Linked DNA regions of Labrenzia sp. PHM005. The protein of the gene in region 1 interacts with the protein of each later gene in a pairwise test. Links are inferred from orthologs where the notes say so. Each region holds a gene or a part of one and is shown in the gene's direction. Other genes may lie near its edges.

Region 1 (5,243 bases):
GATCCGAAGACGGCCAATTACGTCTTTGATGCTCTGTCGGCTCTGGTGCGGGCTTCTGGTGTGGCCACCATATTTGCCACGCACAATTTGGAGCTTGCCGGCCGTATGGACCGGGCGATCACCTTGTCCGCCGGACTGGTCCAGCCGCTCAGATAACCGGTTTTTCATCTCGAGTCGGGGTCCCTTGTGGACGCCTTGGTCGGTAGGAACAAAGCAAAAACGCAAAGATTTCTGCGGGTCTTATACAATTCAGATCAAGGAGAACAAAAAGGGCTTGCAAAAAGAACATAAATGGAACATGTTTAGCGTATCGAAAGAAAGTTTGGAGAGTGTGATGTTCTATTTCGCGCGTGACTGTGCTGCTCTTGCATCCCTGGTTTCTTTTGGCGTGACCCTGGCGGTCTGGGGCGATGTGATCCTGTCCGCGGGCTGATCGGTGCCTGATTTTTGTCCTGTCCGGCGGGCCGCTGGTCTGACGGACAGTGTTCCAAAGCCGCATATTTTAGTGTGGCAGATCAATTCACAGCTGGAAAAGCAGAGGTCTGAGCAGGCGTGCTCTGGTCAAGGCGTTTGCGGCTGATTAAAGAACAGCGGTGACAACCGCGCTGGCGGCTGGACGGAACGCGATGCAAGCGTTTCACTAAGAGCGAAGATTCGCCTAGGCCTTTGAAGGTGCCGCCATGACTGATTCAAACAGCGCTCTAGACGCAGTTGTTCACCCATCCACGCAGGCGGGTAATGGGCCCGGTTATGTGCATCTGCGGGTTCATTCGGCACTGTCGCTTCTAGAAGGCGCGCTGCCGATCAAGAAGCTTTTGGATCTGGCCAAGGCCGACGACCAGCCGGCGCTGGCGATTGCCGACACCAACAATCTTTTTGGCGCCCAGGAGTTTTCGGCCAAGGCCTGGGGCGCAGGCATCCAGCCGCTAACCGCTTGTCAGCTGTCCGTCTTTTTCGACGACGGTCTGGACAGCGGCCGGCGCGGTGAACCGGCGCTCGCCGACCTTGTTCTGATTGCCATGACCGAAACGGGCTATGGCAACTTGATGGAGCTGACCTCGCGTGCGTTTCTGGATACGGAAACAGGCCTGCGCCCGCATGTCACCCTCAGCTATCTCTTGTCTAAGGCTGAAGATGTCATAGTCCTGACCGGCGGCAGTCTCGGGGCTGTCGGGGCGGCACTTCTGGCCGGGCGCAAGGAACTGGCCGAGAGCCGCCTAAAGACGCTGAAAGAGGGATTCCCCGGTCGTTGTTATGTTGAAATTCAGCGCCATGGCATGGACAGCGAAAAGAAAACCGAGGAGGCCTTCCTCGATCTTGCCTACGCCATGGATCTGCCGCTGGTTGCCACCAATGAGGCGTTTTTTCCCAAACGTGAAGACTATGAAGCCCATGATGCGCTGATCTGCATTTCCGAAGGCCGAGTCATCATTGAAAGTGATCGTCGTCGCCTGACCCCGGAGCACTATTTCAAGACAAGGGCGGAAATGTGCGCGCTCTTTTCCGATCTTCCCGAGGCGCTTGCCTCCACGGTCGAGATTGCCAAACGCTGTTCTTTCCGACCGATGCGGCGCGCACCGATTCTACCGCGGTTTGCCGGTGCGGATGCGGACCCAGAAGAAGCCGAACGCGCCGAATCGGAAGAACTGAAACGCCAGGCGCGCGAAGGCTTGCAGGCCCGTCTTGATGCTCATGGCCTGGCGCCGGGACTGGAAGAAAAGGATTATTGGGAACGGCTCGATTATGAGACCGGCATCATCGAGCGGATGAAGTTTCCGGGCTACTTCCTGATCGTTGCCGATTTCATCAAATGGGCCAAAAACCAAGACATTCCGGTTGGCCCGGGCCGTGGGTCGGGCGCGGGCTCGCTGGTGGCCTGGTCCTTGACGATCACCGATCTGGACCCGATGCGGTTTTCTCTGCTGTTCGAACGGTTCTTGAATCCCGAACGTGTCTCCATGCCGGACTTTGACATCGACTTCTGCCAGTCGCGGCGGGAGGAGGTGATCAGATACGTTCAGGAGAAGTACGGCCGTCAGCAGGTTGCCCAGATCATCACTTTCGGGTCCTTGCAGGCGCGCGCGGTTCTGCGGGATGTCGGCCGGGTGCTGCAAATGCCTTATGGACAGGTCGATCGGCTGTGCAAATTGGTGCCGGCGAACCCTGCCAATCCGGTGACGCTTGGCCAGGCGATCGAAGACGAACCGCGCCTCCGGGAAGCGGCCAAGGAAGAAGAGATCGTTGACAGGCTTTTGGGCATGGCGCAGAAGCTCGAAGGCCTTTACCGGCACGCCTCGACCCACGCAGCCGGTGTGGTGATTGGCGACCGGCCGCTGGAACAGTTGGTTCCGCTCTACCGCGATCCACGCTCCGATATGCCGGTTGCCCAGTTCAACATGAAAATGGTTGAAGATGCGGGCCTGGTGAAATTCGACTTTCTGGGCCTGAAAACCCTGACGGTGATCGACACGGCGGTCAAATTGATCGAACGGCGCGGCATCACCGTTGATGTCGCCGGTCTGCCGATTGACGATAAAAAATCCTACGATCTTCTAACCCGCGGCGAGACTTTCGGCGTGTTCCAGCTGGAAAGTCAGGGCATGCGCCGGGCCGTTGCCGGCATGAAACCGGACCGCTTTGAGGACATTATTGCGCTGGTGGCGCTCTACCGCCCGGGGCCGATGGAAAACATCCCGGTCTATAACGCGGTCAAACACGGCGAACAGGAGCCGGACTGCCTGCATCCGCTCCTGGAACCGATCCTGATGGAGACGAATGGCATCATCGTCTACCAGGAGCAGGTGATGCAGATCGCCCAGGTTTTGTCCGGGTATTCGCTCGGCGAAGCGGATCTTCTGCGCCGCGCCATGGGTAAGAAGATTGCCGCCGAAATGGAGGTTCAGCGGGCGCGCTTTGTCGACGGTGCCGTGGAGCGGGGCATCAACAAGACCCAGGCCGGCACGATCTTCGATCTGGTGGCGAAATTCGCCAACTACGGCTTCAACAAATCCCATGCGGCCGCCTATGCGCTGGTCTCCTATCATACGGCCTGGCTGAAGGCGAACCATCCGGTTGAATTCATGGCTGCGTCCATGACACTCGATATGGGCAACACGGAAAAACTTGGTGATTTCCGCCAGGAAGCCCGGCGCATGGGCATTGAGGTGGTGCCGCCATCCATCAACCGTTCGCAGGTCTATTTTGATGTGTCCGATGGCAAGATCCTTTATGCGATGGGGGCTGTGAAAGGTGTCGGCGAACAGGCCGTGGAACACATCGTAGAGGTCCGCGGCGACAAACCGTTCCAGAGCCTGGGCGATTTTGCCCGCCGCATCAGCCCCAAAGCGCTCAACAAACGGACGCTGGAAAACCTGGTTGCCGCGGGCGCCTTTGATGAGCTGGAACCAAGCCGGGCCCGGGTCTTTGAAGGGCTCGACCGGGTGATGGGCCTCGCGCAGCGCACGGAAGAAAACAAAACACTCGGCCAGGACGAACTGTTCGGCGGTTCTGACAGCGAGGAACCCTTGCAGCTGGATGAGGTCCATGGCTGGACGTCGGAAGAAAAACTCCAGCGGGAGCATTCGGCCATTGGTTTTTATCTCTCCGCCCACCCGATCGACGAATACGCCTCTGTCCTGGAAAAAATGCGGGCGCAGCCTTGGGCCCAGTTTTCTGAAGCGGTGAAAAAAGGCGCGTCCGCCGGACGGCTTGCAGGAACCGTCATATCCATGCAGGAGCGCAAGACAAAATCCGGTACGCGAATGGGCATTGCGCGGCTCTCCGATGCAACCGGCCAATATGAAGCCCTGCTTTTCCGCGAAAAGCTGGAACAATTCCGCGATGTGCTGCAATCCGGCCGGTCCGTTGTCGTGCTGGTTGCTGCCGACTTGCGCGACGACGAACCGTCCCTGATCATCGAACAGGTTGACCCGATCGACAAGGTTGCTGCGCGCTTACAAAAAAGCATGCGGGTCTTTGTTCGCGACGAGCGGCCGATCGCCAGTCTTGCCAAACAGCTGACCATGCGCGGAGAGGGCGATGTGACTGTGATTGTGCTTCTGGAAAACGGTGCCCGAGAAGTCGAAGTAAAACTTCCCGGCCGGTTCCGCCTCTCGCCAGAGATTGCGGGTGCGTTGAAAGCCGTTCCAGGTGTAACGGATGTTCAGGTTGCGTGATCCAGTGCAGCGCAATGCAAATTGTTTGACTAGCCAGCTAGCCACTCGGTAGTGGGCTGTCCGGGGCCGGATGCGGTTTGCGGCAGTTACAGTGCATTCAGTTAAGGGGGGTTTCTTTGCCAGCCAGGATTTCGGCTCTGCGTAGAAGCAGGTCCTGATAGCTGAGTCCGAGATATGTTCGGTAAATTGTATCGATCGTGCCGTCTTCTAACATCGATGCGAGTGCCTTGGAATATTTTGCTTGGGCTTCGCGTTGAGATTTGTGAAAAGTCAGGTCTAGGAAGGTGATCATGATCGGCGGATGTACAGGCTGAACATCAAATTTGTTCTTTTGCTGTAGCTGTCGATTGTTGACGAGGTCGCCGAAAAAAAAGTCAAACCGGTTGGCGGCCAGCATACGCAAGCCTTCTGTGTCATTGGCGACTGCAAATGAATTGATTTCCGGGTGATCGAGAAATTCCTGCGGATAGCCATAACCTTGGACGTAACCGACCGATTTGCCGGCAAGGGCATTGATGTTGTCAAATGTGTTTTTTGGGACGGTTCCGTTTGTCCAAAGGGATTGGACCCAAGGAACAGGCATCAAGGCGTTTTGGATGATGTTCGCGATTCCCGCGTCGCCATCGACGGCCGCTTCATAATTGCCCCTTTCGACCAGTTCCTTACAGCGCGCCCATGGCATCTCTTCAAATGTCATGTCCAGCTGAGCGCGGTTGAGGGCCTCCTTGTAGATCGAAAATGACAATCCCTGGAGCCTGCCGGTACTGTCTCTGAAGGTATAGGGCTCCCATAGAACAAAACAGCTCTTCAGGGGCTGGGCCGTGGCGGGATCCGGCATGGCAAGAGTCAACACTGGCAAGAAATGGATAAGAAGCTTTTTTGCAGCAGATCTTATTGCCATCCATTGATCCCGAAAACTTTGTTTGTCCAAAAATATAGTCGATGCGCTTTGTTCAAACAAGAAATGGCGGATTCTCAGCGTTAGGCAGAGGAGTTCGTCACGTTGGCCTGGAAGCGCCTCATAAGTGACACGAAGGTATCTTTCATTTGCTGTACCCATGTAACCGT
Region 2 (4,122 bases), 3.1 Mb from region 1 along the record:
GCTGCAACAGCAGCTGTTGGTCGCGGCGACACGGTGCCGGACAACGCCCGCGATGTTTTGCAAGGCGCGGCGCTCGATCCGAAATACACTTTTGAGACATTTGTTGAGGGCGACTCCAACAATCTCGCCCTTGCTGCAGCCCGGCAGGTCGCCGCAGGCGGCGCGGTGACGTTTAACCCGCTTTATCTGCATGCATCTGTGGGCCTTGGCAAAACCCACCTGATGCAAGCCGTTGCAGCAAAGGTACGCAACAGCGGCCGCAAGGTTCTCTACCTGACGGCTGAACATTTTATGTACAAGTTCGTTGCCGCGTTGAAATCTCAATCCGCCTTAGCGTTTAAGGAAAACCTGCGCACCATCGACCTCCTCCTGATCGATGACATGCAGTTTCTTCATGGCAAGCAGGTTCAGCAGGAATTCTGCCACACCCTGAACGCCCTGATTGATGGCGCACGCCAGGTGATTGTTGCAGCCGACCGCGCACCGTCTGATCTCGATACATTAGATGACCGCGTCCGTTCGCGGCTGTCTGGCGGTCTTGTAGTCGGCATCCAGGAGCCCGATTTCGTCTTGCGCCGGAATATCCTGGTCTCCCGGGTTGAAGCCGCGCACAAGTCTTACCCGGCTTTCGATGTTCCAGATTCCGTTCTGGATTACATTGCCCGCCACGTCGCATCTTCAGGCCGTGACCTGGAAGGCGCGCTGAACCGCCTGATTGCGCACAATCAGCTGACCAATCAGCCGATTACGCAGGAAATGGCGGAAATGACCCTGCGCGATCTGGTCCGCTCCAGTGAGCCGCGCCGGGTGAAAATCGAAGACATCCAACGGGTTGTCTCCAAGCACTATAATGTGACCAAGGCAGACCTTCTGTCCGCCCGCCGTACCCGCACGATCGTTCGCCCGCGGCAGATCGCAATGTATTTGGCAAAGGTCATGACACCACGGTCGCTGCCGGAAATCGGCCGCCGCTTTGGAAACCGTGACCACACAACAGTGTTGCATGCAGTCCGCAAAATCGAAGAAATGGCCCGTGCAGACTACGCGCTGGCGCAAGAAATCGAGCTTCTGAAGCGCATGCTGGACGCCTAAGACAAATAGACTGCCTTTTCAGCGAGAATTGGGGGCGTTCCAAGCGGACGCCCCCTTGCTTTTAGAGCCCGTTGAGGGCAGTGTCTTTCCCCCGCTCCCTTGCCGGAGCCTGAGAAAATCCTTGTTTGCCGGGTGTTCTATCCGGCGTTTCACGAGTACGGATGTAACGTATGAAAGCGACCCTCGAGCGGACCGACCTCCTCAAGTCCTTGACCCATGTTCACCGGGTGGTCGAACGCCGGAATACAATTCCGATCCTCTCCAACGTGTTGCTGCGCGCTGATGGCGGCGCCTTGAACCTGAAGGCAACCGATCTGGATCTAGAGATCGTTGAAACCGTTCCGGCCATGATCGAAATGCCGGGTGCCACCACCGTTCCAGCCCACATGTTTTATGACATCGTGCGCAAACTGCCGGAAGGCTCACAGGTTGTTCTGGAAACCACCGGCGACGACACCACTTTGGAAATCCGTGCCGGGCGCTCAAAGTTCACGCTTCAGATGTTGCCGGAAACGGACTTTCCCGATCTGACAGCCGGTGAGTTCAGCCACGGCTTTACCTTGAGTGCTGCCGACATTCGCAAGCTGATCGATACGACCCAGTTTGCGATCTCGACCGAAGAAACCCGCTATTATCTGAATGGTATTTACCTGCACACGGTCGACGCGAGCAATGGTCAACAATTCCGCGCAGTCGCTACAGACGGTCACCGGCTCGCCCAAGCCGAAGTTACCGCCCCATCCGGTTCATCCGGCATGCCGGGTATCATCGTGCCGCGTAAAACGGTTGGCGAAATCCAGAAACTTCTGGAAGATCCGGAAGCCGATGTTCAAGTCGAGCTGTCTGATACCAAGATCCGTATTACCACCGACACCATTGTTCTGACGTCCAAACTGATCGATGGAACGTTCCCGGACTATGGCCGGGTAATTCCGCAAGGCAACGACAAGGAAATGCGCGTTGACCGGGACGAGTTTAAAGAAGCCGTCGACCGCGTCTCAACGATCTCCTCTGAGCGCGGCCGTGCCGTCAAGATTTCGCTCGGCGATGGCCGTATGGTGCTGACCGTCAACAACCCGGATTCCGGCAGCGCGACAGAAGAGCTGGCGGTTGAATACGATTCTGACCCGCTCGAGATTGGCTTCAACTCCCGCTATCTGCTCGACATCGCCAACCAGCTCAGCAGCGACACCGCCCTGTTCCGGCTGGCCGATTCCGGCTCCCCAACCCTCATTCAGGACAACACGGTCGATGATTGCCTGTTCGTTCTGATGCCGATGCGGGTTTAAGCTGCGGCGTTAACATCAACGGAAGCTGGGTATGACTGAGTACCGGTCGGCACGCCTGACCCGCCTGACATTGACCGGCTTCCGCAACTATGCCGCCCTGTCGATCGATCTGTCGGCAAAGATGGTGGCCTTTGTCGGCGCGAATGGTGCCGGTAAAACAAATATTCTCGAAGCAATTTCGTTTTTGACCGCCGGCCGCGGATTGCGGCGGGCGGCCCTCGCCGACATTGCCCGTAAAGGCGGCAACGGCAGCTGGAGCGTTGCAGCCAAAATCCTACTCGACGGCATCGAAAGCAGCCTCGGCACCGGCGCCACCACGGGTGTGCCTGGCCGAAAAGTTCGGATCGACGGCGAGGATATGCGCTCATCCGAAAGTCTTTTGGATTACATGCGGGTTTTATGGCTGGTTCCAGCAATGGACGGCCTGTTCACCGGTCCGGGTTCTGACCGCCGCCGATTTCTTGACCGCCTGACACTGGCTATCGACCCAGCGCACGGACGGCGGGTCAGTGATTTTGAAAGCGCCTTGCGCCAGCGAAACAAGCTGCTGGATCAAGGTGCCTCGGACGCTTATTTGAGTGCACTGGAATTGCAAGTCGCAAGTTTGGGGACGGCCGTTTCCCTCGCGCGCCAGGAAACCGTTGGCTTGTTGCGGCAAATGATTTCTGACCAGCCGTTGGAAGGCTCAACTTTTCCACAAGCCAGCCTCTCGCTTGAAGGTGCTTTTGAAGCGGAAATGCTCGAAATGAGCGCGTCTGATCAAGAGGACCACTACTGCCGGCTTTTGGAGCAGGGCCGGCCTCGCGACAGGGCCGCTGGACGAACCCTCTCTGGCCCGCATTTGAGCGACCTGAAAGTCCGCCACGCCGCCAAGGACATGCCCGCCTCACAATCTTCCACCGGAGAACAAAAGGCACTTCTGATCGGCCTTGTTTTGGCGCATGCCGAACTCACAGCAAAGGTCTCTGGATTGACCCCGGTGCTGTTGCTCGACGAGGTCGCAGCACATCTCGATCCGGCCCGGCGCGCGGCCCTTTTTGCAAAGCTAGAGTCGCTTGGAGGCCAGGTCTTTATGACCGGGACAGACAGAGCTTTATTCGATGCACTTCCCGCTCAGTCTGAGGTCTTTGAAGTTGGCAATGACAAGGCGCACCTGAGCGGCGTGTGACAGCCCCATAAATCCGCCTGAATCATATGGTTTTCCACTATATTCCCACTGTGGAACTGCTTGCAGCCCGTGGGTGGTTTGAACGCCCGTTGGAACACCGTATAACGTGGGCGAGAAACAAAAACCGATTGGTGAATGATTCGCATGAGCGATATGTCAACGTCCGAGCCTGGCGCCACTCCCGAAGCTGAAAACGGAGCCGAATATGGCGCCGACTCCATCAAGGTCCTGAAAGGCCTGGATGCTGTTCGCAAACGCCCCGGCATGTATATCGGCGACACCGATGATGGCTCCGGCCTGCACCACATGGTCTATGAGGTTGTCGACAACGCCATCGATGAAGCTCTGGCCGGTCATGCGGACCATGTGACCGTAACCTTGAACCCTGACGGTTCAGTGACGGTGTCTGACAACGGTCGCGGCATTCCAACGGATCTTCACCCCGAAGAAGGCGTCTCGGCAGCCGAAGTCATCATGACCCAGCTGCACGCAGGCGGGAAATTCGACCAGAATTCCTATAAGGTCTCCGGCGGTCTTCATGGCGTTGGCGTTTCTGTGGTGAATGCGCTTTCC

What was found. The genes of interacting proteins can lie anywhere in the genome.
Region 2: the proteins of dnaE (region 1) and dnaN interact in binary tests that used the Escherichia coli proteins (3 or more experiments, as listed by UniProt). The link is inferred for Labrenzia sp. PHM005 from one-to-one orthologs.

Annotation. Positions count from the first base shown.
Region 1 is NZ_CP041191.1:3,599,626-3,604,868, forward strand. The notes cover bases 311-4,375. They hold dnaE (DNA polymerase III subunit alpha), read left to right. Parts: upstream 311-680; coding sequence 681-4,175; downstream 4,176-4,375. Other genes in these bases: FJ695_RS16320 (ABC transporter substrate-binding protein), read right to left, coding at 4,273-4,375. Outside these bases: FJ695_RS16310 (ABC transporter ATP-binding protein), read left to right, coding at 1-156; more of FJ695_RS16320, read right to left, coding at 4,376-5,013. UniProt on the Escherichia coli protein: DNA polymerase III is a complex, multichain enzyme responsible for most of the replicative synthesis in bacteria. This DNA polymerase also exhibits 3' to 5' exonuclease activity. The alpha chain is the DNA polymerase catalytic subunit.
Region 2 is NZ_CP041191.1:472,925-477,046, forward strand. Bases 378-3,321 are described here. They hold dnaN (DNA polymerase III subunit beta), read left to right. Parts: upstream 378-1,262; coding sequence 1,263-2,381; downstream 2,382-3,321. Other genes in these bases: dnaA (chromosomal replication initiator protein DnaA), read left to right, coding at 378-1,092; recF (DNA replication/repair protein RecF), read left to right, coding at 2,413-3,321. Also shown: more of dnaA, read left to right, coding at 1-377; more of recF, read left to right, coding at 3,322-3,549; gyrB (DNA topoisomerase (ATP-hydrolyzing) subunit B), read left to right, coding at 3,694-4,122. UniProt on the Escherichia coli protein: Confers DNA tethering and processivity to DNA polymerases and other proteins. Acts as a clamp, forming a ring around DNA (a reaction catalyzed by the clamp-loading complex) which diffuses in an ATP-independent manner freely and bidirectionally along dsDNA.